DNA from 3 places in the Bacillus sp. JK106 genome. Region 3 is predicted to be linked to each of the others. Evidence: predicted binding sites of a transcription regulator. Region 3 holds the regulator's gene; each other region holds the start of a gene.
The links. The regulator LexA, encoded in region 3, represses DNA repair genes until DNA is damaged. The targets are predictions, from matches to a motif close to CGAACATATGTTCG.
Positions count from the first base shown of each region.

Region 1: a site for LexA is predicted at 7,248-7,261, ahead of ACWJJS_RS12125 (DNA polymerase IV). Genes of this name have one in related genera too.
Region 2: a site for LexA is predicted at 7,242-7,255, ahead of ruvA (Holliday junction branch migration protein RuvA). Genes of this name have one in related genera too.

Region 1 is NZ_JBSJQC010000003.1:304,091-313,791, forward strand. Features, by position in the region: gene ACWJJS_RS12065 (helix-turn-helix domain-containing protein) at 19-372, shown strand; gene ACWJJS_RS12070 (TIGR00375 family protein) at 383-1,546, opposite strand; gene ACWJJS_RS12075 (NUDIX hydrolase) at 1,546-2,100, opposite strand; gene mciZ (Z-ring formation inhibitor MciZ) at 2,179-2,301, shown strand; gene ACWJJS_RS12085 (aldo/keto reductase) at 2,364-3,284, shown strand; gene ACWJJS_RS12090 (YqkE family protein) at 3,317-3,541, opposite strand; gene ACWJJS_RS12095 (alpha/beta hydrolase) at 3,664-4,578, shown strand; gene ACWJJS_RS12100 (DUF2552 family protein) at 4,618-4,857, opposite strand; gene ACWJJS_RS12105 (iron-sulfur cluster biosynthesis family protein) at 4,832-5,194, opposite strand; gene ACWJJS_RS12110 (bifunctional GNAT family N-acetyltransferase/GrpB family protein) at 5,267-6,235, opposite strand; gene ACWJJS_RS12115 (antibiotic biosynthesis monooxygenase family protein) at 6,232-6,576, opposite strand; gene ACWJJS_RS12120 (GNAT family N-acetyltransferase) at 6,589-7,059, opposite strand; gene ACWJJS_RS12125 (DNA polymerase IV) at 7,275-8,501, shown strand; gene ACWJJS_RS12130 (YolD-like family protein) at 8,516-8,860, shown strand; gene ACWJJS_RS12135 (YqzH family protein) at 8,960-9,166, shown strand; gene ACWJJS_RS12140 (AI-2E family transporter) at 9,240-9,701, shown strand, end outside.
Region 2 is NZ_JBSJQC010000003.1:643,977-653,677, forward strand. Features, by position in the region: gene spoVB (stage V sporulation protein B) at 21-1,577, shown strand; gene ACWJJS_RS13685 (DUF421 domain-containing protein) at 1,585-2,241, opposite strand; gene ACWJJS_RS13690 (TIGR04086 family membrane protein) at 2,408-2,794, shown strand; gene yajC (preprotein translocase subunit YajC) at 2,846-3,106, opposite strand; gene tgt (tRNA guanosine(34) transglycosylase Tgt) at 3,137-4,282, opposite strand; gene queA (tRNA preQ1(34) S-adenosylmethionine ribosyltransferase-isomerase QueA) at 4,310-5,338, opposite strand; gene ACWJJS_RS13710 (DUF2905 domain-containing protein) at 5,364-5,564, opposite strand; gene ruvB (Holliday junction branch migration DNA helicase RuvB) at 5,557-6,561, opposite strand; gene ruvA (Holliday junction branch migration protein RuvA) at 6,572-7,177, opposite strand; gene ACWJJS_RS13725 (intercompartmental signaling factor BofC) at 7,313-7,822, opposite strand; gene ACWJJS_RS13730 (hypothetical protein) at 7,954-8,073, opposite strand; gene ACWJJS_RS13735 (YhcN/YlaJ family sporulation lipoprotein) at 8,207-8,800, opposite strand; gene safA (spore coat assembly protein SafA) at 8,948-9,701, opposite strand, start outside.
Region 3 is NZ_JBSJQC010000002.1:961,970-971,670, forward strand. Features, by position in the region: gene ACWJJS_RS09970 (hypothetical protein) at 51-197, opposite strand; gene ACWJJS_RS09975 (peptidase G2 autoproteolytic cleavage domain-containing protein) at 366-2,783, opposite strand; gene ACWJJS_RS09980 (dUTP diphosphatase) at 3,162-3,596, shown strand; gene ACWJJS_RS09985 (poly-gamma-glutamate hydrolase family protein) at 3,873-4,694, shown strand; gene ACWJJS_RS09990 (hypothetical protein) at 4,803-4,952, shown strand; gene ACWJJS_RS09995 (prohibitin family protein) at 4,939-5,769, shown strand; gene ACWJJS_RS10000 (YndM family protein) at 5,797-6,246, opposite strand; gene ACWJJS_RS10005 (hypothetical protein) at 6,388-6,816, shown strand; gene lexA (transcriptional repressor LexA) at 7,156-7,776, opposite strand; gene yneA (cell division suppressor protein YneA) at 7,933-8,244, shown strand; gene ACWJJS_RS10020 (YneB family resolvase-like protein) at 8,260-8,910, shown strand; gene ACWJJS_RS10025 (DUF896 domain-containing protein) at 8,979-9,212, shown strand; gene tkt (transketolase) at 9,379-9,701, shown strand, end outside.

The DNA.
Region 1 (9,701 bases), on a different contig from region 3:
AAAGGAGCGGTTTTGAATATGAATTTAGATCGTTTAACTGAACTGAGAAAAAAGAAAAATTGGTCTCTTCAATATACGGCTGACCGTCTCGGCATCGCCAAAAGCACGTACGCCGGGTATGAATCAGGATACCGGCGTCCGTCATTCGAGGCGCTGGGCACGCTTGCCGATCTGTTTGACACGACGTGCGACGATTTACTGGGGCGCACTGAAAAAAAGGCGGAGCCGTTTACCCAGACCATCGAATTAACAAACGCCGCACAAGGCCGCGGCACACTGACCGTTGACGGACAGCCGCTGAATCAGGATGAAATCATCGAATTGATTGCGTTTGTCCGCACGAAAAAGAAGGTGCAGGAGGAGCTCCGCTAAAATCCGGCTTTTACGGCTTGATTCTGCCGTACGTCCCTCCGCCCCCGGCCTCAAGGACGAGCTGCCCGGTGCGCGCTTTATGAATGACAGCCGCTATTTTAGGCTGGACGACACGCGCCAATTCCTCTTCTTGCGCCTGATGAAGAATCGCCATCTCCGTCCCGAAAGCCCGCTTCAGTTTGTCTAACGTTTTCGGCCCGACCCCCGGAATGAACTGCAGCGGGATTTGATGAATATACGGCGGCCGCGGCACGCGGCTTTTTTTCGGTCCGCTCAGTTCCTCCAGCCGTTCACTGACCCCTTTTGTCATTGTTTTCCCCCCGCACTCCGGACAGGCGGAAGCTCCTTTTTCCACTGGGCCGCCGCAGCGGTCGCAAGCCGTCCGGTAATACTTCCCGAGCTTCGGGTTCAGCCCGTAATTCGCCGTGATTTTTCTTCCGTCCTTCCCTTTTAAAGCCAGCGAAAATTCCGTGAAATTCGCTTCTTTAAGAAGCATTTCATTATATTCTCTGCCGATTTTTCCTAAGGAATGCGCATCAGAATTTGTTAAAAATGTATACGGATCAAGTTCCGTTACCCGCGAAGCCATGTCGGTGTCACAGCTTAACCCGAGTTCCGCCGCGTCAATGAGCGCCGGGTCGAAAACTTCTGTCAAAGAAGATATGACCCCTTTTCCGTACAGGCTTTTATGCGGGGTGAACATATGGGCGGGAATAAACAGCCCGCCCAATTCCTTTGTTTTCCTTTGAAGATTCAAACCGGTTTCATAAATACGCTGGGAACTGAGATGGATATTTTTAAGCCTTTTTGCGAGCCACTCAGAAAACATCTTCATTTCGGCAAGAGACGGCATAAAGACGAGAACGTGAATCGGCCCGCGGCATGTGTGATCATAGATTTCAAGCTCACTGCCCAATAGAAGCGTCGTATTCCGATACCGGATGCCGCCTTCTTTCAGCTCACGGTATCTGCCTTCATCAATTCCGCGCTCGATTTCTTCTATGACTTCCGGAGAATGGCAGTCGATGATGCCCAATAGTTCAATTCCCTTCCCCTCACTGGCTTCTTCTAAAATCCGGTGCAGCGTCAACGTTTTGGCCCCGGTGATTTTGACCGGTTTTCCCGTATAGGTGCGGCCGATATGAATATGCAGATCGGCATAGATGGTTTTCATCATTTTTCCTTCAGCGCTTCTTTCAGCTGGAGATACTGAATCGCGTACGCCGTTTTTGCGTCATACACCCTGCGGGATTCAATCAGCTTCACGGCCTCTTCAAGCGTGACCTGCATGACTTCGACAAATTCATCCTCATCCAGTTCGCGCTTTTCTTCCAGCGGCGAAAGCCCTTCCGCAAGAAAGAGATGCACGATTTCATCAGCAAACCCGGGTGATGTATAAAAAGCGGTGATTTTCGTCAAGGTTTCCGCCGTATATCCCGTTTCTTCCTCGAGCTCTCTTAACGCCGTATGTTCCGGCTCTTCTCCCTTTTCAAGCTTCCCGGCCGGAATTTCAACGATTGTCCGTTCCAGCGGCTTTCTGAACTGGTTCACCAAAATGATTTTTCCTTCTTCGGTCACCGCAAGTACGGCCACCGCTCCCGGATGTTTGACGATTTCCCGCTTGCTTGTTTTTCCGTTCGGGAGCTCTACATCCTCTAAGTAAAGATCTATGACTTTCCCGTCATACAGCTTTTTTTTCGCAAGTGTTTTTTCTTCTAAATGTTTCATCATGTCATCTCCCGTTCTGTCTCTCTATTATGCCTCATATATTTTATCATACATGCATGAGAGGGAGGTGCTTTTCGATTGAAGGTGTACCGGAAGGATAAAAGTATCGTATTGGTCGGAAAGGCGTGGGAAGTGCGGGCTAAACTGAAAGAATACGGACGGACATTCCGCTATGTCGGAGATTGGATCACCGGGCCTTAACAGTTGAAAACTTCGCGCCTTTATATTACGGTCAATAAAAGACTATAAAAAGGAGCGAAACGATGAGAAAACGCACACTGGGACATTCTGATTTAGAAATAAGCGAAATCGGGCTCGGCTGTATGTCGCTGGGCACGGATAAAGCTGAAGCGCTGTCTATTTTGGATGAAGCGATCGAGCTTGGAATCAATTATTTAGATACCGCTGATCTTTATGATTTCGGCAGAAATGAGGAAATTGTCGGGGAGGCCGTCAAAAACCGCAGGCACGACATCATTTTAGCCACGAAAGCCGGAAACCGCTGGAATGATGATAAAGACGGCTGGCATTGGGATGCTTCCAAAGGATACATAAAAGAAGCGGTCAAAAACAGTCTGCGCCGGCTGAAAACGGACTATATCGACCTTTATCAGCTGCATGGCGGCACGATGGAAGATCATATTGACAAAACGATCGAAGCGTTTGAGGACTTAAAACAGGAAGGCGTCATCCGGTATTACGGCATTTCCTCGATTCGTCCGAATGTCATTAAAGAATATGTGAAAAAATCAAATATCACCAGCGTTATGATGCAATACAGCCTGCTGGACCGGCGTCCCGAGGAGTGGCTTCCCCTTTTAGAGGAGAACGGAATCAGCGTTGTCGCCAGAGGGCCTGTCGCTAAAGGGCTTCTTACGAAAAAACCGCTTGATCAAGCAGCCGCAAGCGTAAAAGAGAACGGCTATTTAACATATTCTTTTGCGGAACTGGAAGAAACCAAAAAAGCGATCAGCGCTGCCGCACCTGACTTGAGCATGACGGAGCTTTCCCTTCAATACTTACTGTCACAGCCGGCCGTCGCTTCTGTCATCACCGGAGCCAGCTCACTTGAGCAGCTGAGAGAAAACTGTTCGGCTGCAGAGGCCCGGCGTTTAAGCAGCCAGGAAATCAAAGCCCTGCAATACCATACAAAACGGGACGTATACGAAGCCCATCGTTCTTAAACAATAAAACCGGCACCTTGTCAGATGCCGGTTTATTTATATTTGTGCCAATCGAGACTGCTTTCATTCAGCAGCTCTTCAAAGCTTTTATTTTTTTCTTTTTCTTTTCGTTTTCTGATTTGTTCCGCTTTTTGCTGCGCCTGTTTTTTCTCGTCTTCTTCCTTCAGCTCACTTTTCATTTGCAAAAGCCTGGCCTTCAGATCTTCCCCCAGATCGTCTTTTAAGCTGTGTTTTTCTTTAGGCAGCTGCTTTTTCATCATTACGCCCCCCGTATCTGAATATGGTGAAGCAAGTGTACCACGGAGCGCCGGAGGCCGGCAACGTTCACGGTCCTGAAAAGCCGGAGGAAGGATTTTTCATATGAAAGGAGGGTGCCTGTGTGAAAAAATGGCTGGCGGTGTTCGGTTCGGCTTGCGCAGTCTTTTTGGCTGCCGGATTCGCTTTTACGAATCTGATTATGTTTATGAAGAAAAAGACGGATGAAGATATCATGAAAAAAGAAACGGCCGACGGGCATGATAGATTTGATTCCTTTCAGGCCATGGAAAAAGAAGAGGCCGTCATCCTGTCACGCCACGGGTATGAGATCAAAGGCTTTTACGTCGCCCCGCATCATACGGCAAACACCATGATTATTTGTCACGGCGTTACCGTAAATTCGTTCAATTCATTGAAATACATGGATTTATTTTTAGATTTAGGCTGGAATGTGCTCGTATATGACCACCGCGGGCACGGAAAAAGCGGCGGCAGAACGACGAGCTACGGCTATTTTGAAAAAGATGATTTGGAAGAAGCCGTGAATTGGGTGAGACACAAAACGGGAGACGGCGGTCAAATCGGCATCCACGGGGAATCGATGGGAGCGGTGACGGCCTTATTATACGCGGGCGGGCATCAGGATGAAAACGGCGCTGATTTTTATATTGCGGACTGTCCGTTCGCAAGCTTTCGCGATCAGCTCGCCTACAGGCTGAAGCGGGAGTTCCGGCTGCCTCCGTGGCCGCTTCTGCCTTTGGCTGATTTCTTTTTGCGGATGAGAGAAGGATACCGTATCCGTGATGTATCGCCTTTATCGGTTATCAGCCGAATCCGGCAGCCCGTGCTGTTTATTCACAGTAAGGAAGATGATTATATACCTCCCGCTTCTTCCGAATTGCTGCACCGCAGAAAACGCGGCCCGAAGATGCTCTATCTGGCCGAATCGGGCGGGCATGCCATGTCGTACACCAAAAATCCGGAGAGCTACCGCAAAGCCGTTCAAACCTTTTTAGATACCATGACGCAAACGTAAAAAAGCGAAAGAACGTATGCTGGTTCTTTCGCTTTCCCGTCATAAAACGTCGGTAATCCCGTCCATATTTTCTCCGATCCAGTCAATGGCGAGGTCGATTGTCGTAAACTCCTGCGCTTTGAAGGTCATCTCATCCTGAAGCAGCCAGACATCCTTCTGAACGGATTCAGCGCCTCCGATGGACCAGTGCAGCAGACTGTACGGGTGGTTGTTGTTCAGAAAGGATACCCACGTTTTATGCTGTGCCGTCTGTTTAATGGCTTTCAGCTTTTGATTCACTTTCCGTTTCTCCCTGCTTTACTAATATGCTCATTCTCGGGCTCAGCATCTCTGCCGGGCTTTTTAAGACGAGCGTTTTTGCCTTTTCATTGTAATCGATTGTCATTTCCTCGTCAAAAAACACTTTTTGTGAGGTCTGGATGTAAAGCGGAAGTCCGTTGGTTTCAATGGCTTCGCATTGTCCCGTTAATTCGTCCGCCAGCCAGATGGTCGGCACGCCGCTCACCGCGCACCCGCAGCCTTCTGCGTCATAGCGGAGCTGCGCTTTTTTCCCCGGGTTGGCGTCCATCGCCTGCTGAAGTGTGTGTTTCGCCGCATCCGTCACATGTATTTGCATAGATGATCCTCCGTTTTTCATTTTCGCCATTGTAGCATACCGGAGCCGCTGTATGCATTGTTTCTGCTTTCTTTACAGCAGCCTGCTCTCCCAGTCCTTTGCCTCTTGTTCAGCCGCCTTGATCCAGTCATTTTTCCCTTCACTATACTTTTCCATATCGTATGGGTATGCCTTTGCGAGCCGCCGTTTCAGTTCCATGTATTGAGCCGCTTTTTCAGGCTTTGCAGTGAGGTAATCCCGGAACAGCAGATGACGCTTCACATCCGGATGGCCTGTTTCGTATATGTGGATGTGGTGTGTGCGCTTGCTGCCGCCTTTTTGAAAGAAACGCCGGCCCTCTATCCCGTTTTCTCCTTTCGCCTCATAGCCGAGTGCTTCCAGCTGCGGACTGAATCGGTCAGCGTCCAAAATATCTTTGACCTCCGCCAGTATATCAATGACGGGTTTTGCGGCCATTCCCGGGATGGAGGTGCTGCCGATATGGCTGACAGAATGAAGAGCGGGGCCGAAGATTCGGATCAAGTCCGCCTTCTCTCTTTCAAACATCTCTTTCCATTCCGGCTTGTACGGAACAACTTCCGCTTTCCTCTTCGGATAAAGATGAAAAAACGAGAGGGTCAGCCCTTCCGGCGTCTCTGTCTGTCCGGCTTCTATGAACCCGGTTTTTAAATAGAGAGAGACTGCCGGAACGTTTTGACTGGCGGTAGCCGCCTCTATTTTTTGGGCGTCCCGGTTTTGATCTATCACAAATTGAATAAGCGCCTGTCCGATTCCTTTCCGAAAGCCGGACGGGTGCACCGTCAGCCTGCATATGACAAGGTCATATCCCTTTTTTTCATACGAAATGACGCCTGCAAGCCGATCTTTTTCCTTGAAACCGGCAAACGTCTCCCGTGACCGCTGTATGTCATCGGGTGTTTCATGCAGGGCTGGAATGCCGAAAAAGCCGATCAGCTCGGCTTCTTTTTGATAAGAGCAGCGTTGAACCGCCGCAATTTCCCGCGCCGTCTGTTCTTGTGTATGCCGTAAAAATGTAATCAATCTTCCGCCCCTTTTGACGCAAACATCCGCTGTGACTCCGTCTTCGTAATGCGGACCGCGTACGCTTCATACCAGGCGCTTTTTCCTTTTTGTTTTGCCGCCCGGTGGTCAGTATGGTCTTTCCACCTTTTAATCGCCTCCAGGCTGTCCCAGTAGGAAACCGTGATGCCGCAGCCGTTTTCCTCCCGAACGCTTTCCGCGCCTAAAAAGCCCGGCTGTCCGCCCGCCAAATTCATCATGCGCTCTGCCGTATGCTCATATTCCTCATCATATTTTCCCTTTATTGATGAAAAAATGACCGCATAATAGGGCGGTTTGGGCGTGTCAGCTAAAAAACCCATATACATCCCCCTCTACATATATTTCACAAACAGAATCCGGTCTTCTCCCGAACCGTCATAATTCGCAAAAACAGGGATTCCGTTTACGGTTTTGGTTCCTTTTTCAACTTCAAAGCCTAATTTTGTATGATAAGCGATTGATACTTTATTGACAGGTGCCGTCACGCAATTGACTTTTGTGCAGCCCCTTTTTTTCACCGTCTCCATAAATCGGTCGTAGAGCTGTTTTCCAATTTGCATTTTTCTGAAATCCGGATGCACACCGGAAAAATGAATGTAGGCTGTCTCAGGGTCTGATTGTGACTGAAAACCGATTAAAAAACCGGTCATTCCCTCCGGCCCGTACGTGATAAAGCTTGTGTCCTGAAAATGTTCAAAAAACAAGCGCGGCAGTTTGTCTTTCATCTGCCTGCCGCCCCACCATTCATTCAAAACAGACGTAACCATTTCATAGTCTTCAGAGGTAATTGTTCGAATATCCATTATCGATTGACTCTCCTTTTCGTCCGGCAAAATGAATGTCAGCTCTTCTCATTGGAATATAAAAAATTATATGTGGGTTGTTTGCAATTGTAAATGATTTCTTTTCAAGCAAACGAATCAGCACGTCTTCCAGCCGGGGAATGATTTACCAGTATAAACGTGATCATTGTTCGGGTACAATGAAAAACAGAACAAATGTTCCCGGAGGTTTTTTTATGGCTGATATTCTTCTTGTTGATATGCAATCGTTTTATGCGTCTGTGGAAAAAGCGGAAGCGCCTCATCTCAAAAGCCGGCCCGTGATTGTCTCGGGAGATCCCGAAAGACGCAGCGGCGTCGTGCTTGCGGCTTGTCCGCTCGCCAAACGATACGGCGTAAAAAATGCCGAACGGCTGTGGGAAGCGCAGGCCAAATGTCCCGACGCCGTTATTGTCCGTCCGCGGATGCAGCGGTATATTGATGTATCCGTCATGATTACCGAACTGTTTGAACGATATACCGATCTTGTAGAACCCTACTCCATCGATGAGCAGTTTCTCGACGTGACCGGAAGCAGGCGGCTGTTCGGTGATCCTTTTACAATTGCCGAAAGCATTCAGCAAGCGATTATGCGTGAATTCGGAATTTATGCCCGTGTCGGCATCGGGCCGAATAAGGCGCTCGCGAAAATGGCTTGCGACCATTTTGCCAAAAAAAACGCATCCGGCATTCACAGATTGGATATGTCAAATATCAGGCAGGATCTGTGGCCGCTGCCGGTCGGAAAATTATTCGGCATCGGAAAACGGATGGAGCATCATTTAAGACGGATGGGCATCAGCACAATCGGCGGGCTTGCCGGGCACCCCGCCGAACTGCTGAAAAAACGCTGGGGCATTAACGGCGAATTGCTTCAGCGGACAGCCCGCGGCATCGATCCCTCTCCGGTCACCGTCAACACGCACAGCCGGCAAAAAGCGATCGGCCATAACATGACCCTCCCGAGAGACTACAGCCGCTTTGAGGATATCAAAGTCGTGCTGCTGGAGTTAAGCGAAGAAGTGGCCCGCCGCGCCCGTTTCAAACAATACATCGGCCATACGGTTTCGGTCAGCATCAGAGGCGCTGATTTTGAATTCCCTTCAGGTTTTCACAGACAGAGAAAGCTGGTCTCTCCGACTAATTTCGGAATGGATATTTTTAAAGCGGCGGTCAAGCTCTTCAAAGAGCATTGGAACGGTGAGCCCGTCCGCAGCGCCGGCGTCTCCCTTTCCCAGCTGGAGCCCTGTGATTATGTTCAGCTGAGCCTGTTTGATGCTCAGGAAAAAAAGATCAGTCTCGGCAAAGTATTGGATGATATTCATGAGCGGTACGGCCCTGCGTCGCTCCTCCATGCCGCTTCGCTGACAGAGGCCGGCCAAGCCTTTCACCGGGCTGAAAAAATCGGCGGGCATTACAAATAATTGAGGTGATATACATGAATCCGAACAAATTAACACCCGGGTATAATGTCATGTGGGAATCAAGCCGGATGATGCTGCCCGAACATCGGGAGCAGCTGCTTGCAAAAAAACGAAAAGAACGGGAATTCCGGCCTCCGGAACTGAGCGAAGAGCAACTGAACGACATGAACCGCATCATTGCGGCGTCGATTGAAGAAGACAGAGCCATCTCGGTCACCTATGCTTCAGCACACGGCCCCCGCCGCTTTTGGGGATGGGTAAAACAAGTGAGGCATGACGAAAAACGTTTAAAAATCATAAACGATGAAGATGCGTTAACGCTGCCGTTTCATCTTATTCTCTCGGCTGAACTGGAATAAGAGCCTAAATCGTCCTGACAGAAAATATGATAGAAGAGTGGGAGGATCACATGATATTTAGTAGAATAAAGATGAATGACAAGAATAGGAGAATATATGATGGATCAATTTATAGAAAAAATGCTGGGACAAGCCCTCCGCCAGTATGGACGGAATGTGTCGACAGATCCGCTGAGCCCCTATGAAAAACAGAGTTTAAAAAAAGCTTTAGAAGAAAGAAGGAATGAAGAACCCGATGAGGATCTCCATGCCCATGTAGAAGATATTATCTACGATTACGTCACCAATCAGGGGCAGTTTTCCTGACACGGACGTTTATGCACTGGGCGATAAGGGAAACGTCCGAGAGTAAACCCTTAAAGATTGCGTGGTGCAGGATATGCCTGTCGGGCCTTATTTCAAGATCGGTTATGCCGTTCTTCTGTTATTTCTCATCATTTATCTCGGAACATTAATAGACTTTTTGTTCCAGCCTGTTGTGATTACGGTTAAAACCTTGTTTCCGCCCATTGTATTATCGGGCGTCCTTTACTATTTGTGCCGCCCGCTCGTCAGACTGCTGCATGCGAAATTAAAGCTGCCCGAAGGAATCGCGATTTTAGCGATTTATGCGGGAGCAGCCGGCCTTTTTGTCCTCTTCCTTTATACGGCGGGCCCTGCCGTTCAAAAACAGTTTACAGCCTTCACAGATCATATTCCGGAGCTTTCCGCAAAAGCTGAAAATTGGATCGGACACCTTCAGGACAGCAAATGGTTTTCCAGGCTTCAGCATGGGGATTCCTTTAAAAAATTAGCGGACAAAGCCGCAAATTATTCCGGTTCAATCGCTGATTCTCTCAGC
Region 2 (9,701 bases), on a different contig from region 3:
AGAAGGCAGGGGTTTATAAAATGGCAAAACAGACTTTTTTAAGGGGCACTCTTATTCTCATTGCAGCCGGGATGATTACGAGAATGCTCGGCTTTGTCAACCGGGTGGTTATCGCCCGGTTTATCGGTGAAGAAGGGGTCGGTTTATACATGATGGCTGCCCCGACATTTTTCTTGGCCACCACTTTGACTCAATTCGGCCTCCCCGTTGCCATCAGCAAACTTGTCGCTGAAGCAAGCGCGCGGGGGGACCGGCAGAAAATGAAACACATTTTAGTGATGTCGCTTACCGTCACTGGGATATTAAGTCTCATCTTCACGCCGCTGTTTTTATGCTTTGCGCCGATTATGTCCGAAACGATGCTGACGGATCAGCGCACGGTTTACCCGCTTCTGGCGATTACGCCCATCGTGCCGATTATCGCGATATCCAGCGTGCTGCGCGGTTACTTTCAGGGCAGGCAGAATATGAACCCGCTGGCGTTTTCCCAAGTGCTTGAGCAGATCGTGCGGATTTCACTTGTCGCAGTCTGCACGACGGTGTTTCTGCCGTACGGGATTGAATATGCCGCAGCAGGAGCCATGATTTCGTCTGTCATCGGGGAGCTTGCCTCTCTTATTTATTTATTCATTTGTTTTAAAGCAAATAAAACAATCAGAATCAGAAAACAATTTTTCAAGTCGATTGCAAATGGAAAAGAAACCTTCCGCCAGCTGATGAGCGTGTCGCTCCCGACAACCGGAAGCCGCTTCATCGGAAATTTATCTTGGTTTTTTGAACCTATTGTCGTCGCGCAGAGCCTTGCGATTGCAGGAGTAGCCACCGCTGCCGCCACCAGCCAGTACGGAGAGCTGACCGGATTTGCCATGACGGTTTTGACGCTGCCCAGCTTTATAACCTATTCTCTGTCAACGGCGCTTGTTCCTGCGATCAGTGAAGGAATGGAGCAAAAAAAGCTGCAAGTTGTCGAATACCGTCTAGAACAGGCGATGAGGCTGTGTCTTTTAAGCGGAGGCATTTCGGTGGTTATTTTATTCTCTTTCGCTGATGAACTGATGTCCGTCATGTACGGATCAACTAATGCGGCGGTATTTGTTAAAGTGATGGCGCCGTTTTTTCTGCTTTACTATTTTCAGGGGCCCCTTCAGGCGGTGCTGCAGGCTCTCAATTTAGCCGGGGCAGCCATGATGAACAGTTTTATCGGCGCCGCTGTCAAAACCGGCCTAATTTTTGTTTTGGCGACCAGGCCTTCCTTGGGCATCATGGGCGCCGCACTTGCGATTGTAACGGGGATGGTCCTTGTCACCCTGCTGCATGCGGCCACCGTAAGCAAGGTGCTTCCGATCAGCATTAAAATAAAAGAATACGCGCTCTGTTTTGCCGTCATATTCATTTGCGGTTATGTCAGCCGCATCATCAAGCACGCCGTTCATTTTTCAGGATCAGAGGCTGTTAATCTCACAGGCTGGATTGCAATGACGGCGGCTTTGTACATTGCGCTTCTTCTGTTATTCAGGCTGATTAAAAGGGAAGAGCTGATCCGTATTCCGGTCATCGGCAAGTTCGTGACGCGGTGAAACCGATTTATGGCTCCCCTTTTTCATCTTTAAGATCAATAAAAAAAGCGCCGTCCGTAAACGTGCAGAATGATATAACCGAAAGATCGCGATATCCTCTTTTTGCTAAATTTTTTTCAAGCCAGTGTTTATCTTTCCCGATTCTGTCCAGATGCTCGTTCTGAATGACCCCGTCAACGATAAGCGATGTTTCCATCTGCTTATCCTTATTGTTTTTCTTTTTGACGATTGACAGTTTGCCCGAAGACTCCAAAATGGCGTACGACACGTCAGAGATTCTATCGATGTTATTCTCTCTCAGCTGCATAAGAAGATCGTCAAAATTGTAGCGCTGCGATCTCATCGCCCGTTCATCAATTTTTCCCTGTTTTATAATAATGGTGGGTTTTCCGTCAAGCAGCTGCCGTATTTTTTGGCTTTTGAGCGAAATAAAAGCAAGGCTTACTTGAATAATCATTAAAACGACAATCGGCACTATTGTGTGCAAAAGCTTATCTTTTACATTTTCAATTGCCAATACGGCAATCTCGGCAATCATAATGGAGACGACAAGGTCTAAAATGCTCAGTTCTCCGATTTCCCGTTTTCCCATCAGTCTGAAAATCACAAGAATGATAAAATAAAGCACAATCGTACGAAACGTAATAATGAAAATATCTTCCATATCGCACCTCCAACGGTCATAGCATTTGCCATCGGCTCTGAATTATGTAATAAACGGGCTGAACATCATGCATTTACGTCTAATTCGAACATTCAGAGAATACATTTAGAAAAAGACGGGCTCCGGCTTGTCATATATCAGGCCGCAGAGCGGAGAGGAGATAAAAATGGAAGAAACGAAACAAGTGGGAAGAGGCGTTTTGTACGGCTTAGTGGCTATTTTTGCGGTGATGCTTCTTACGAGTTTGGCGATTTCGCTTTTACTGACGGTTACCTCAATGGAAGAATCATCTTTCAGCTGGCTGATCACCGCGCTTTCTTTTCTTTCTTTATTTGCGGGAGGTTTTATATCGGGCGGCAAAGCGAAGGAAAAAGGCTGGATGATCGGAGCGTTAACCGCCGTCTGTTTTTCATTAATCATCTTGCTGTTTCAATATTTAGGGTTCGGAAAAACGTTTACATCCGGTCAGCTTTTGTTTCATCTCGGCTTTTTGGGAGTCAGTATGCTGGGCGGCATTTTCGGAGTGAATTTGAAAGGAAGCAGATCAGCGTAATAAAAAAAGAGCGGAGAATCCGCTCTTTTTTTGTATGTATGAGCTTCGCTGTTATTCAGCGGAAGCTTCTCTGATTGCGCGGCGGTCAAATGTTAAACGGGTGTTATCACCTGTTTTAATGACGACCTTGCTTTCATCAATTGAATCAACAGTGCCGTGCAATCCTCCGATTGTCACCACTGAATCCCCTTTTTTCAGCTCTTCCTGCATCTGGCGTACGGCCTTCTGCTGCTTTTGCTGCGGACGGATGAGCAGGAAATAAAGCACTGCAAACATTAAAATAATAGGAACGATTGTGCCTAAAGTACCCATCTGTTTCCCTCCTTTCAAGAATGGTTTTATTTAGAAGCTTTTCGCATTTGGCTTATTATAGCCGTAACGCTCAAAGAACTCTTCTCGGAAATCACCAAGACGATCCTCCCGGATGGCTTGTCTGACCTGCTCCATTAAGTGTAACAGAAAATGAAGGTTATGGTAAGTTGTTAATCGAATTCCAAACGTTTCATTACAGCGGATCAAATGTCTGATGTAAGCGCGGGAGTAATTTTTGCATGTATGGCAGCTGCACTCTTCGTCAATCGGACGGAAATCACGCTCATATTTGGCGTTTTTCATATTCAGACGCCCTTCATTCGTAAACACCGTGCCGTTTCGGGCAATCCGGGTCGGCAGTACGCAGTCAAACATATCCACGCCGCGGATGGCGCCGTCAATTAAGGCATCCGGTGAACCCACACCCATTAAATATCTCGGCTTGTCCTTCGGTAAAAGCGGAGTTGTAAACTCAAGCACTCGGTTCATGACGTGCTTCGGCTCGCCGACAGATAATCCGCCTATGGCATAACCCGGAAAATCAAGCGAAACCAAGTCTTTTGCACTTTGTGTCCGCAGGTCTTCGTATTCTCCGCCCTGTACGATCCCGAACAGACCCTGCTCATCTGAGCGCCCGTGCGCCTCCAGGCAGCGTTCCGCCCAGCGACTGGTCCGTTCCACAGAGCGTTTCATGTAATCATACTCTGCCGGATACGGCGGACACTCATCAAACGCCATCATGATATCAGAGCCGAGGGCGTTTTGAATTTCCATCGCTTTTTCCGGAGATAAAAACAGCTTGTCTCCGTTTAAGTGATTGCGGAAATGAACGCCTTCTTCTTCTATATTACGAAACTTGCTCAATGAAAAGACCTGAAAACCGCCGGAATCTGTTAAAATCGCGCGGTTCCAGTTCATAAACTTATGAAGCCCGCCCGCTTCTTTTACAATGTCGTGTCCCGGACGGAGCCATAAATGGTACGTATTGCTTAAAATAATGCCCGCATCCATAGATTTCAGCTCATCCGGAGACATCGTCTTTACCGTAGCAAGCGTGCCGACCGGCATAAATACAGGCGTCTCAAAGGAGCCGTGGGGCGTATGAACTCTGCCCAGCCGTGCTCCCGTTTGTTTGCATTCCTTTATAAATTCATAACGTATCGGTTGTTCAGCCACTTTGTATGAGGCCTCCTGTCATTCAAATTAGATAATCAGCATGGCGTCGCCAAAGCTGAAGAAACGGTATTCCTCTTCTACCGCATGACGGTAGGCGGAAAGAACATGCTCTCTGCCGGCAAGCGCAGAAACGAGCATGATAAGGGAAGATTTCGGCAGATGAAAATTGGTGATCATGCCGTCAATCGCTTTAAATTCATATCCCGGATAAATGAAGATGGACGTCCAGCCGCTCGAAGCGGTAAATACGCCGTCATGCTCGCCGGCAATGGTTTCCAGGGTGCGCGTTGATGTCGTCCCGACCGACACGATGCGCCCTCCCGCCTTTCTGACCTCGTTTAAAGAGGCGGCGGTTTCTTCCGTCATTTCATAAAATTCCGCGTGCATGTTATGCTCTTCCACATCATCCGCGCTGACCGGGCGGAATGTGCCGAGTCCCACATGAAGTGTGATAAATTCAATCCGCACACCCTTTTGCTTCAGCTCGTCCAGAATCTCTTCCGTAAAATGAAGTCCGGCCGTCGGAGCTGCGGCAGATCCGATTTCTTTTGAAAAGACGGTCTGATACCGTTCTTTATCATCAAGCTGCTCTTTAATATAAGGAGGCAGCGGCATTTCACCGAGTGATTCAAGCACTTCGTAAAAAATCCCGTCATACCGGAATTCAATTTTTCTGCCTCCGTGATCAAGCTCCTCCGTGCAGACCGCTGTCAGCCGGCCGTCGCCAAATGTCAGGACCGTTCCTTTTTTTACGCGTTTCGCCGGCTTTACGAGCGTTTCCCATGTATCATTTTCTTCCTGTTTTAATAACAGAAGCTCCACTTTCGCTCCCGTATCTTCTTTTGTGCCGAATAATCTTGCAGGCAGCACACGGGTATTGTTCAAGACGAGACAATCCCCTTCATTAAAAAAGCTTACAATCTCTTTAAATGAACTGTCCGTCAGCCCGCCCGTCTGTTTGTCGAGCACCATCAACCGCGATGCGTCACGCTCTTTCAGCGGCACTTGGGCAATGAGGCGTTCAGGCAGTTCAAAATCAAATAAATCGACTTTCATCATTTCACCTTTATTCTGTCTATTGTTATTTCATTCTGCCGAAAAAATTAAGCAGAATGGATAGTATCACACTGATCACAATACAAGTGACAACGGGAAAGAAAAATGTAACATTTCCCTTCTTAACGAAAATATCTCCGGGCAGCCTTCCGACAAAGTGCCAGACTGCGCCGGCAATAAGCAAAACGGCACCAAGAACCATGAGAACCTTCGGAAAGTCAGTCACGGGCGGGCGCCTCCAATCGAAAATGTTCATACACAGCCGGAGTCACGACCCGTCCCCTCGGCGTCCTCTGGAGAAATCCGATCTGCAGCAGATACGGTTCGTACACATCCTCTATTGTATGCGGTTCTTCGCCGATTGTCGCGGAAATCGTATCAAGGCCGACAGGACCGCCGCTGAATTTTTCGATCATGCCCATCAGCAGCTTATGGTCGATATGGTCAAGGCCGAGCGCATCGACTTGAAGACGTTCGAGCGCGTCGTGAGCGATTTCTTCCGTGATGCGGCTGTCGCCGAGCACCTGGGCAAAATCTCTCACCCTTCTGAGAAGCCGGTTTGCAACCCGCGGCGTTCCCCTTGACCGTCTGGCGATCTCCAGAGCCGGAGCTTCTTCGATATCCACTTCAAAAACGTCAGCCGTTCTTGACACGATATCTGTCAGCTCTTCCTGCGTATAGTATTCAAGGCGCGACAGCACCCCGAACCGGTCTCTGAGCGGTGCGGTCAATAATCCGACCCTTGTCGTCGCTCCTACAAGCGTAAAAGGGGGAAGGTCGAGACGGACGGAGCGGGCGGACGGGCCTTTTCCAATGACGATATCAAGGCAGAAATCCTCCATCGCCGGGTACAGCACTTCCTCAATCGAGCGGTTCAGCCTGTGAATTTCGTCTATAAACAGCACATCCCCTGGTTCGAGCGCCGTCAAAATGGCTGCCAAATCTCCCGGTCTTTCGATGGCGGGACCTGACGTCGTCCGCATCTCCACACCCATCTCATTGGCCACGATAGACGCAAGCGTTGTTTTCCCGAGACCCGGAGGCCCGTATAAAAGAACGTGGTCCAGCGTTTCCTGCCTCATTTTCGCCGCATCGATAAACACGCGCAGATTTTCTTTCACCTTCTTTTGGCCGATATACTGGGCGAGATTCTGCGGCCTGAGGCTTTGCTCGATTATTGATTCATGGCTGTCTGCTGCACTTGAAACGAGCCGTTCATCCATGAACATCACCTTACTTTAATAATTTTTGCAATGCTTTTTTCACATATTGATCTGTTGAAAGCGCCGTTTCCTCTTTTAAGTGAGGAAGCACTTTTTTAATTTCTTTTTCGGCGTAGCCGAGAACCCGGAGCGCTTCAAGCGCCTCGTCAAGCGCCGTTTCAGCCTCTTGTTTTTCAATGCGCGCTTCATGATTGAACAGGTTGTCAATCATTTCAGGCACGACGTCGGCCAGTTTGCCTTTCAAATCAAGAATAATCTGCCGCGCCGTTTTTTTGCCCACACCCGGAAATTTCACCAAAAAGGCTTCATCTTCCTGTTCGATCGCTTCGATGACGGCTCCGGGGTCACCGGAACCGAGGATGGCGAGCGCCCCTTTCGGCCCGATGCCGGTGACGTTCAGCAGCTTTGTGAAAAGCGCTTTTTCTTCCCGGGTTGAAAAACCGTACAAAGAAAAGGCGTCTTCTTTTATATGATGATACGTAAAAATGGTCTCTTGATTGCTTACCTTATAAATAAACGGGTTCGGAGTGAAGACCTGATAGCCGATTCCGCCGTTTTCAATCACGATGTATTGGGGAGATACATAATCAATCGTCCCCTTCACGAATTCAATCACACCTATTCACCTCTTTGACTGCTTATCATTGTAACACAAAAACAGCCAAAGTCTTATAGAAAAGTTAACGTATGTTCGCTTTGACACCTTCCGTTCAGAAAAAAAAAGACATGTGTCACATGTCTTGCGTCAAAGTCAGCCGCTGTAAGTCTTAATATGATCGATCACGCTCTCAAACTCCGCTTTTGTCCTGTACGGTATGCCGTGTTCCAAGTGCTTTTGCAATCGGCTTTCCAGCCTTTCTATATCAATCTGGAAGAAAGATTGAATCGGCTCGGCCAGCGATCCGGGACGGCCGTGAAAAGTGGAGATGACGCCTCCGTCCGTAACGCCGATATAACCGTTAACCTTACTGAGCGGAGAAATGTCATCAACATGCTTACGGAAAAGGACGAAGCCTTTTTTCTGCTCAACGAGCGTCCAGCCCGCATATGCGGCCCAAAAATCCTCCATCGCCAAAACGGTTTCATCCGTATGTTCGATGCCGACATCACCGTCCAGATAGACCTTTTCCAGCTGGACGTGCACCCGAAGCGGCCCGTAATGCTCAACCTCCGCCCCGTATGCGCCTTTTCCTCCGCAAATCAGGACTGCAGCCGATAAGATAAGCATAAACAATAGACGAGCACCGCAAATTCGTTTCACCAATAACACCTCTTTATTCAATCAAACTCTTGATGCTAGTTTGACCAAAGATGCCGGTGCTTAACCGTTTTCTTTCATTTGTCTGTTTAAGCCGAAAAAAAGCAGCCTCTATATGAGGGCTGCCCCGATGATTATGCCCGGCCGGCTGAAATCAGTTTCATTTGTCCGGGCGTCAGTTTGAGCCGGTATCCCCTTACGGTCAGATACATAGTTTTTTCTCCGCGGCTTTTGTCATGCTCCGTTTTTTTCATTCCGGCCCCTCCGTTACGTTTTATTACTTTTATATTAACACCGCAACATAAAGAGCGTTTTAAGAATATGTAAAGAAATGATGAAGCTTTATCCATAAAAATACTGCCGGATGAAATCATCCGGCAGTCCCGTTTAACGGCTGTTTCTGTTCATGTCTTGCAGCTTTGTAAAAGTAGCGTTGTCGGTAAACACTTGAATTGTACGGCCGTCCGCAAATTTTTTGGCCGCATGTTTGACATGTTTATCATCATTTTTCGTAAAAGGATGATTTGTTCTGACGGCAATGACGACTCTCGTGTCAGTCACGATGACCTGACTATCCTGTACGCCTTTTACTTTTTTCACGCGGTTTGCAACTTTTGCCGCCAGCCTGATGTTTTCGGCGTTGTCATACCCATTATAAGACATTGCTGCCGGCGGCGTATTGACATTTCGGCCGTTATATGTGCCGTCCGTCGTTAACGGAACCCCGTCATTAGGCGCATACTGGTCGGACACGTTTGTCGTATTATGACGGCCGTTTCGGTTTTCCATCATTTCAGAAACGGGTCCTTGATGGTCCATTCCGTACTGGCGTCTGCCGTTATCATTATCATTCGAATAATATCCGACCGGACGTGTTGACTGATTGTAGCGTCCGTCATTCATGGCATTATTTGCTCCGCATGCCGTTAAGCTTGCCGTCACGGCTAAAACGCCTGCGATCGTCATCAGTTTTTTACCCAATGGAAAAACCCCCCGTGGATTCATCGCTGTTTGAGCGTTTTCCGCTCATGTTTAGGATGTGCGGCCGACGGCGGGTTTAAGCTTGTCAGTTATGTCCATTCCTCAGTTGGACATAAAAAAAGGAACGACATACATCGTCCCGAAACATTAATCTTCTTCTTCCTCCGGCCGTCCGAATACTTGATTTGGACTCGGCTGATTCGGCGCGGCATTAGGATTTGCTCCGCCGTAAGGCATAAAATATCCGGCGTTTGCACCCACATTCGGATACGGCTGCACAGGCACATTTGCGTGATGGTGATGTGAACCGTGGTGATGATGGTGGTGGTGATGTGAATCATGGCAGCCGCAATCATCATCCTTATATTTTCCATCATGATGAGGCGCGTTTGCGTAATGTGACGAATATCCGCCGTAATACGGCATTTGACCGTACGGAGCACCGCCGAAACCGGATGCAGAACCATCATAATGCTCTGCATTTTCATGGGCTTGGTTTTCATATTCACCGTAACCCGCTTGCGGCCCAAATCCCGGATGATGGAATCCGTGATGATGGAATCCGTACGGTAACGGCATCGGCATTACCGGAAAGCCTCCATAACCTCCTCCAAAACCGCCGAAACCTCCGCCTACCGGGAAGCACGGATGGCATAGTCCCGAACCCGGCAGCATCGGTGTCACCGGAACCGGACAAGGACAAGGCATGCACGGCATCGGGTAATGCATAAAAGGCGGTTCAACGGCCGGCATATTCGGAAACGGGACATTCGGAATGTTTGGCATGTTCGGCAGATGATAAGCGGCGTTTTCTTCTTCCATCTTTCCGGCTTCAGGCGCCTTCGGCATATTCGGGTAATTCGCGTTTTCCATGTTGATCATTTCCTCCTGTTGTGGAATG
Region 3 (9,701 bases):
AAGAAAAACACCCGGGGTTTACCGGGTGTAAAAAGTGTTGATATGTCAAGTCAGCAGCATTTTTTACATTTTTTGCATTTTCTTTTATAAACAACGATGTAATCATAATCAAGATGCTTTTTATCTTGTTTCTTCTTTTGTTTAGGCTGCTTTGGCTGGTGATCATAATGTCCGTTCATACCCATATCCATATCCATACTCATATTCCTCCTTTTTTCATCTGACGGTAGTATTCTATGACAGAAAGCATGGATGGCTTGGACAAATGAAACGGTATGCTGAAAAAGAGGCATCTCATTCGGTATAAAAAACAGGATCATACCCGCCCGATAGAAAAGAGAGGAGATGATCCTGATATTGAGACCCTATTTGATAACCGCAATTGCAATGCCGTACCCTTTTTCAGCACTGTATAAGGCCGTCAGTTTCAATACCTTCCAGCCTTCCGCGGCTTTAGTCCCGATTCCGTTATGAGCCGTGATATAATCTCCCGGGCTGACCGTACTGTCGACCCGTACGTAATGCCGGCCGTTGAGTCCGACAATATGCCATTCGTCTCTGGCCGCGCGTGCTTCATAGTCAGCTTCAAGAGCCGGACTGCAGTCCGGGTTTTGTTTCGGTACGCGTACCGTTTCTCCTGTTTCTTCGTCAGTCACATTTTCGTATATGAAACCGCCGAACTCATTTGTCAAAAAGCGGCTTTGCCATCCGAAGCTTGCGGCTCCTGAGATAAAAGCGGCTGTTTCTGAAATGACGCCGAGCATATAATCTCCGACGTGAGCCGGTTCAATTTTTTCGCCTTTCACTGTGACGATCGTCCCGGCGGGAATCGTCTGGCCGGTTACACTTTCAAAATATTCTCCGTACCCTGACAGGGAAGAGGTGACAGCTCCGGCGAACGTACCGTGGCCGCCCGCTGAATCCAGTTTCCATTTGATGGACTGATGTCCTCCGGCAACCGTGTATGGTTCTTCCAATGTAATGCTTTCTGATGACAGAATCGTTCTGGAGACTTTGCCGCCTGTAATATGGACATTGTTTGAAGCGGCGATAAATGCCCTTGAACCTTCAGAACTTGAACCTCCGGAAGAGCTGATGATCGCATTTCTGTCACCCCTGGCCGTAATATCGCCTGTTCCCGCAATAACGGCGCTTGTCGGGTTGAATGCAAAACCGGAGCTGGTCGCGAGCTGTGCGCCTCCCTTTAAATTGACAGGGATCTGCTCATAAGTCTGTCCTTTTATAGATGCGGCCGCGCTGTAACCTTCCGCTTGCACCCCGAGAATGACAGCCTGACTGTTAGGGGACGTAATTCCGACGGAACCGCCGTCTCCGATCATTGTACCGTTCATAATATTTACGTTATATTGGCCTCCGCCGATTGAGATGCCTTTAGGAGAAGACTTGTATATATCAAAATTTAAAATTTTAACATAATCGGTTTTATTAGATCCGCCGGATATATTGATGTCAACCCCGGCTTGTGTAAAGCCGCGTATTTTAATGCCGTTGATCGTAATATTTTGACTGCGGTATTGAAGAGCCACGACTGGATTCCCGCCATAGTCGTATGAGGGATCACCAATAGCTGTGAATCCGTTTACATTAACGTTTTTATAGGCAGAGATGACCAGCGCCCTCGGGGTCACACCGTCATAGAGAGCATTGAATACCGGTTCAATCGCGGTGCAATCGGTTAAAGTAACATCATAAGCCGTCGTGCTTTCGGGATCTGAGGCCTGATGATGGCCGATATGACGAATATCAAATGAACGTACATCACGATACGAAACATGACCGATAATATGAACATTTTGAGAAGCCGGCCACAGGCTGTGCGCCTTTACCTCAATCCCGCGGATATTTCCGCTCGTATAGTTATTTAAAAGCCACACATGTTTAGAGCCGTCGTCAATTTCAATGCCGTTCGAGTTTGCGCTGCCCTCAGCATGCTCTGTGCCGCGGGGGTTTCCGGAATGGCAGTTGGAAATGAAAATATATTCGCTGTAATGGGTGGTAATGCCGTCGTCTCCGGCGCCGTATGCCACACAGTTATCAATCCATATATAACGGCAGCCGTCTTTCGTCCATTCTGTTTCAGGCAAATGATCGTAAGTCGGAGATGTAATATCTATACCATGCAGACCCGCGTTAACCGTTTCAACATTCTTAATCCAGCCGTATTGCACATTAGCAAACGTTAAACAGCTGGAAAACTGTCCTCCGGGGTTCCTGACTCCGCATTGACGATCAGGATTCCAGTCTAAAGTCATGTTCTGGACAAAAATATTACGGTTTCCATTTTCGTAATCATCGTTAGTAATGACCCATTCGTATGCGGGAGTGTCCTCATGAAGCTTAAGCACGGTAATCCCTTGTCCCTCACCGGAAATAGTAGTCCATGAGGGGAGTTTTATCCCTTGAACCAAAAATTCTCCTGCGGGAACATTTACTTTGACCCGGCCGTTCCCGATCGCTTTCCGAAAGGCTTCTGTATTGTCCCGGCCGTCAGGGACCGCTCCGTAATCCTCCACATTCACTTCCCGGGTGATTTTATTCATAAGCATTTCGTATTCTGTATCAAGCCGTTCTTTTAAAAGTGAGGTGACCATTCCTTCCGCCGTCACCCGGGCATCTGCGATCTCAAGATTATCATCCGTTGCGGAATGCTTAATAAAATTCTGCATCCTTGCTTTGAGATGCTCCAATTCAGAGGGCTGTGCAGGGCGAGACTGCAGTGGGGCGTTTAAAGACGGATCAGGAAAGTTTTTAAATTGAACCATTCTAAAGACACCTCTTTCTTTTGATATAAGCGCCTGAGGCAGGGGACAGAAAAGAATCGCGCGCCCTTTAAGCGCTTATTCTTCAAATTCTTTATTCAGAACGAAATTCCTTTTGAAACCAAGGTGAAATTTTAAAAAAGCTCTGTTGAAAGAAGGATATAAAGCTTTGCATTATTGTAATTGAAGCTGTCATGTGAAAATGGAGGGAAAAACTGATAGGAGGGGTCCTCATTTTAGGTTTATTCTCATTGTCTTCGCCGTGCTTCCTCTTCGGCTGCATATACACCAAAATCAGCATTCTTATCAGTTAAATGGTATAATGGGGCACGGATTGGTCATCAATACGACTGAAATAGGGAAGCAAAAGGAGCAGCGAACATGACTTTACAAATCAAAATTAAATATTCAGATGATACGCAAACGAGAATCAGTAAAATTGAACAGGGCGATTGGATTGACCTGCGGGCAGCTGAAGATATAACAATCAAAAAAGGTGAATTCAAACTTATCCCGCTTGGAGTTGCGATGGAACTGCCGGAAGGATACGAGGCGCATGTCGTTCCGCGTTCAAGTACATATAAGCATTTCGGTATCATTCAGACAAATTCAATGGGAGTCATTGATGAATCATATAAAGGCGACAATGACTTCTGGTTTTTTCCTGCATTCGCTCTTCGGGATACCGACATTTCCAAGGGGGAGCGGATCTGCCAATTCAGAATCATGAAGAAAATGCCTGAAGTGGAGCTGATCGAAGTAGACAAGCTCGGAAACAATGACCGGGGCGGACTGGGATCAACAGGCACGAAATAAAACGAAAAAAAGACTGCTTAACAGCAGTCTTTTTTTTATGGAAACAACAGTTACATTCAATTTGTTTCGGGGATTCTTAAATTGGGAAATCAAACAAAACTAAGGAGAAGGGTTTCATTTTTATCATTTAAGCTTTCCGTCTCTTTGAACAGAAAGACTTTCTTAGGTTAAAGGATAGAGGTTGTTTTGATGTTTTTATTCTTCAAGATGAACGGAGGTTTTGTCCAACGTATATAATATTGTGACAAAAGTGTAAACAAAAGAAAGGATGATGTTATGGAAAAAAGGGTTAGAAGAGTAGACCGTAAAGCAGCTGGCAAAGAGGCAGAGCAGAAGAAACCGTCCAAAGTCACCCTGTTCTGCCGTTCGCTTCAAAGGCTGAAGCATTTGTATTGTAACATAAACATACAAATGCCATCAATAACCAAAAAAGGAATTTTAGTTTTAATTTTACCGTTTTTGCTTCTGCCGTTCTTTCGGGCTGATGCCGCTTCAGATATTTACGGCAGTTTCGAGGAATTAAAGCTGAATGAAGATCCTTCCGATTTTTCCATTTCAACGCGGGAGCATGACCCTTCTGTCCTCATATTAGCTATACACGGCGGAGGCATAGAGCCGGGGACCAGTGAGTTAGCCAGAGAAATTGCCGAAAACCGGAGTTTATATTTATTTGAAGGGTTAAAATCAGCCGGTAATGCGGCTCTGCATTTGACAAGTTCGCATTTCGATGAACCTAAGGCCGTGCAAATGGTGAAAGAGCACTCTAATGTCATTTCATTGCACGGTTACGGCAGTGATGATAAAAAGATAAAAATCGGCGGTACAGACAGAGAACGGGCCGAACTTTTGACCGATGTGCTGAAACGGCACGGGTATCCAGCCGTTCTTCTTGGCACAAATGATAAATATGCAGGCGTCAGTCCGAACAACCTTGCCAATCAATCTTCATCCGGATTGAGTATCCAAATCGAAATGAGCACCGGCTTCAGAACATCACTATTTGACACTTTTACGCTGAAAAGCAGAGCATCCACACAAAATAAGACCTTTTATCAATTCACAAAAACGATTTCTGATTTTATCAGTGACAATTATTAATAAGCACGCCTATTTTGTCGGCGGGGCTTTTTCTTTTGAAATTTATGAAACTTTAAGTTCTTAAGATCGTATACATAATTGACAGGATGAAAGAAAAGAGGTGGGCAAATGAAAGTGATGATCGGGTCTATCATTCTTCTTGTCATCATCGGATTCGGTTTATGGCTGATGCTTAGTCCAATCTTTAAACAAGTGGGAAGCGGAGCCAAAAAATTAAAAAAGTCATGGGAGGAAGAAGATCAGCATGAGCGAAAATAAGCGCGGAAACACAAAAAAAATTCTCGGCGGTGTGATTATAGGTGCAGCCCTTTTAATTGCGGGCGTCACAGCGTCACTATTCATTGAAAAAATACCGAACGGTTATGTCGGGGTTGTATACTCACCGAATGGCGGGGTAAAATCCGACACATTGGACCAAGGCTGGCACTTAGTCGGATTATTTAATAAAGTGACGGAATACCCGGTGCGTATGCAGACAGTGAATAATGAAAATATAAAAGTGGCAACCTCTGACGGTAAAAATATTGAAATGGATATCGCTTACAACTATGTCGTGCAGCCTGATAAAGTAGTCGATCTGTTTAACAAATTCGGGGCGGTAGATGTGGAAACGATCGAAAATACATATTTAAAAACAAGGCTGTGGGATGCGGCGCGAAAATCAATCAGCAAATACTCGGTTATTGACACATACGGGCAAAAATCTGCAGAAGCCGCTGCCGATGTTCAAAAGAGATTTGCTGATGATATGAAGAGTCTTGGATTTTTAATTGATGATCTGACGCTTGGCGTACCAAAGCCGGATAAAGCCACACAGGAAGCCATCGATGCAAGGGTGAAGTCTTCACAGGAACTTGAACGGACACAAACTGAAATTAAAATAGCCGAAGCCGAAGCGAAAAAGAAAAAAATTGAAGCGGAAGGGATCGCTGACTATAACGAAATCATTAAGAAATCAATGTCCGATGAAATGATCAAATATAAATGGATTGAAAAATGGGACGGAAAAACGCCGAAAGCGACAGGCACAGACTCACTGCTGCAGCTGCCGCTGGACGATCAGAAGCAAAAATAAAAAGAGAAGGAGGCGATTGCCTCCTTTTTATGTTTTTTCCTGAGGGTCTTTTTCCGGCACTAATTCTTCAGACGCCTCGGTTTGATAGCTCCATAGCGTGCTATCCGTCTCTGTTGTGTCCTGGTAATCTTCGGGAAGTACATATTGCTGCAAATACCGGTGAAAAAATGCCTCAAAAACAGAAATGCAAAGTGCAGAGATAACCGATGCCGCGGCAGGAGAGACATTAAACCCGCCAATGTTCATCAGGAATATCCATAATATAATGAATGAAATTCCGAAATCAGCTGCAACGGCTGTGAAATTGCTTGTTCTCGGCAGAATCATGCAATCACCCGCAAAATAAGTGATTAAACTTAAGATCACTGTAATAAACAGAACGTTTAAAAAGGTTACTTGGTACATAAGATCCAGAACAATGTACAGTAAAGCAAGTGTGAGCGCAGTTTTAGAAGCGAAAGCAATTACGTGTCTCATTTGAACCACCTTCGTTATTTCGTTTAGTCTTCATTGTAAGCAATCCGCAAATTTTTAAACTGGTATATAGTGGTTATAAAGTAAAATGTGAATAGACATCACAGGATGCACAAGTTAAAATATGTAAAAAGGGGGATGCAAATGAAAAAATATTGGATATGTATTGCTGTTTTTTTATTATGTTTTAGCGGAATACACTCAGCTAAAGCGGCTACCACTGAATTCGGATCAAAAACAAGCTTCACTTTGGAGGGAAACGCAAAAGAGTTTCATATTGAAAATCCGGGGACTGTAGCTGCCGACGATTATTTTTTAGGCTATAAGTTCACCATAATGAACAACTCTTCGTGCGGTTTAAGCATGAAACTCCAGCGGATGGCGCTGAACGGAAATTTTTATACATTAAGTTCTAAAAACTACAGCGGCAGCTGGCTAAACCTCAGTGCCCAGGATAAAAAATCAATTGATCCGTATCACAAATACAGGATTCTGGTTGAAAGTTCTTCAAACGTCTGTGGTCCCGTCTATATTAAAGGGTTTTACGGTGTAGAATATTATCATTTTGATTGAAAATAGATACTCGCTAAAGGCAGCGGGTTTTTTTATATTTATATTTAACTTATTGCACTATGTACTAAATATTCATAGATGAATTTTTGACGTACCCGCCCAAAGAAAAGATAAACAAAAGCAAATTCATCACGCACAAATATACAAAGTTGAAAAATGGACGAAAAGTTTCTTGAGGGAAACATTATTAGTTGACTTCAAAAGTGTGATGTCGGATAATAAGAATGTAAGTTTTTCCTCCTTAGCAGGTTCGTTTCTTAAGCCAGGGCGAATCTGCTTTTTTTATGCAAAAAAACCCCTTACAGAGGGGTTTTTTACGATAAATGAAGTTTAATAGAATTAATGGACGGCTCTGAATACGCCGATCACTTTCCCCAAAATGCTTACGTTTTGCAGGATAATCGGCTCCATCGTCGGATTTTCCGGCTGCAGCCGCACATAATTGTCTTCTTTATAGAAGCGCTTAACCGTCGCTTCATCATCTTCGGTCATAGCTACGACGATTTCTCCGTTATTGGCCGTGTTCTGCTGTTTGACAATGACGTAATCTTTGTCAAAAATGCCGGCGTCAATCATACTTTCTCCCATGATTTCTAACATAAAGACATGTTCGCCCGGAGGAACCATCCGGTCAGGAAGCGGGAAATACTCGTCGATATTTTCAACAGCCGTAATCGGAATACCCGCCGTCACTTTCCCGATGACCGGAACGTTTACGACCTGGCTTTTCGGAATATGGACTTCTTCTTCATCCAATACCTCAATCGCCCTCGGTTTAGTAGGGTCCCGTCTGATCAGGCCTTTTGTCTCCAGCCGCGCCAAATGGCCGTGCACGGTTGAACTGGAAGCCAGTCCTACTGCTTCTCCTATCTCTCTTACAGAAGGCGGATATCCTTTCGTTTTTACCTCTTCTTTAATAAAACGCAGGATATCAAGCTGCCTTTTTGATAGCTTCGTCATATTTCGCACCTCAAAACGTCGATTTTAAGTAGATTATAGCATGATTTTCCTGACAGTACAAACATAGGTTCGAAAAAAACGATTGACAGAAACATTTGTTCGTATATACTGAAAGATATAAAAAGCGAACAAACATTCTTATCGGAGGTTATTTACATGGCGAAAGAATCTATCATATTTGTCGGGCTGTTTACTGCGATTTTAAGTGCCGCTATTTTACTTGTCTCATGTGCGGGAAATGATCAGTCCCTCAGCCAATATGTTAAAATAAAGGTTCAGGACGGCGATACACTCTGGTCACTTGCGGATCATGTAGCAGAAAAGAAACACATTAATAAAGAAGATTTCATTGAGTGGGTGACGGAGAATAATCATCTCCAAACTGCTGATATAAAGCCCGGAGACGAACTTATTCTTCCGGTTAAGAAGAAGCATCCGGCCGTATATCAGCTGGCCATTGTCAATTAGAGAGGAAAGAGAGAAATGAAGGCGCTCATTTATGCCCGCGTAAGCACAAACAAAGAACAGCAGCAAACGTCATTAAAAAGACAGGAAGAAGAGCTCAGTGAGATCGCTGCTGCAAACGGCATGGAAGTCGTGAAAGTCATTTCTGAGAAAGCCAGCGGTTATGAAATGGACCGCGACGGAGTATTTGAAATGCTTGATGAAATTAAAAAATCACATATTGACGCGATATTGGTGCAGGACGAAACGAGATTGGGAAGAGGAAACGCCAAGATTGCGCTTTTGCATTGTATTTACAGGGAGAACGTAAAGATATATACGACGGCTCATAAAGGTGAACTGGAGCTTTCCGAAGCTGATTCGATGGTACTTGAAATCGTCAGTATTGTTGAGGAATATCAAAGGAAAATTCACAATATGAAAATCCGGCGGGGAATGAAAAGAGCCGTGAAAAACGGCTACAAACCTGAACGGAATCTGAAAAACAGACATGAAAACAGCGGAAAAGAAAAAAAAGAGGTTCCGGTTTCGGAAATTATCAGGCTGAGAGCCAACAAGCTTACCTTTGCAGAAATCGCAGCGACCCTAAGAGGATTCGGCTATGACGTGTCCAAAGCCACGGTTCACCGGCGGTTTCAGGAATATAACGCAGACACAGAAGGCAGCTGACGCGCATCAGTTGTAAAAAAGACTGCGTTTTAGTAGTATATAATCAACACGCACCAAAGGAGCTTATTATGATTTCTAAAGAAAAAATCGCAAGAATTAACGAATTGGCTCAAAAAGCTAAATCAAACACGATAACGGATGAGGAAAAAGCTGAACAGCAAAAGCTTCGCCAGGAGTATTTGAAAGGATTCCGCTCCTCAATGAAAAATACGTTAAAGAGCGTAAAAGTGATTGATCCGGAAGGCAACGATGTCACCCCTGAAAAATTAAAAAGAGAACAACAGAAAAATAATCTTCACTAAACAGAAAGAATACGGCAATACGTATTCTTTTTTCGTATATACTAATATCAGGATGTGCTTTACGACAATTTTCAACAAGTTTATCTCAAATTTAAGCTGAAAGAGTTGAGAAAAAGTCAGCATCGCTTTATGATGAAAAGGTACAACAATAAGGAAGGGGATTATAATGGATACAATTGAAAAGAAATCAGTTGCCACCATTCGTACACTATCTATAGACGCAATTGAAAAAGCGAATTCCGGACATCCGGGCATGCCGATGGGAGCCGCTCCGATGGCATACACGCTGTGGACGAAATTTATGAATGTAAATCCGCAGAATCCGGGCTGGTTTAACCGCGACCGCTTTGTTTTATCAGCAGGCCACGGTTCAATGCTTTTATACAGCATGCTGCATTTAAGCGGATATGACCTCAGCATTGAAGACTTGAAACAGTTCCGTCAATGGGGAAGCAAAACACCGGGACATCCGGAGTTCGGGCATACAGC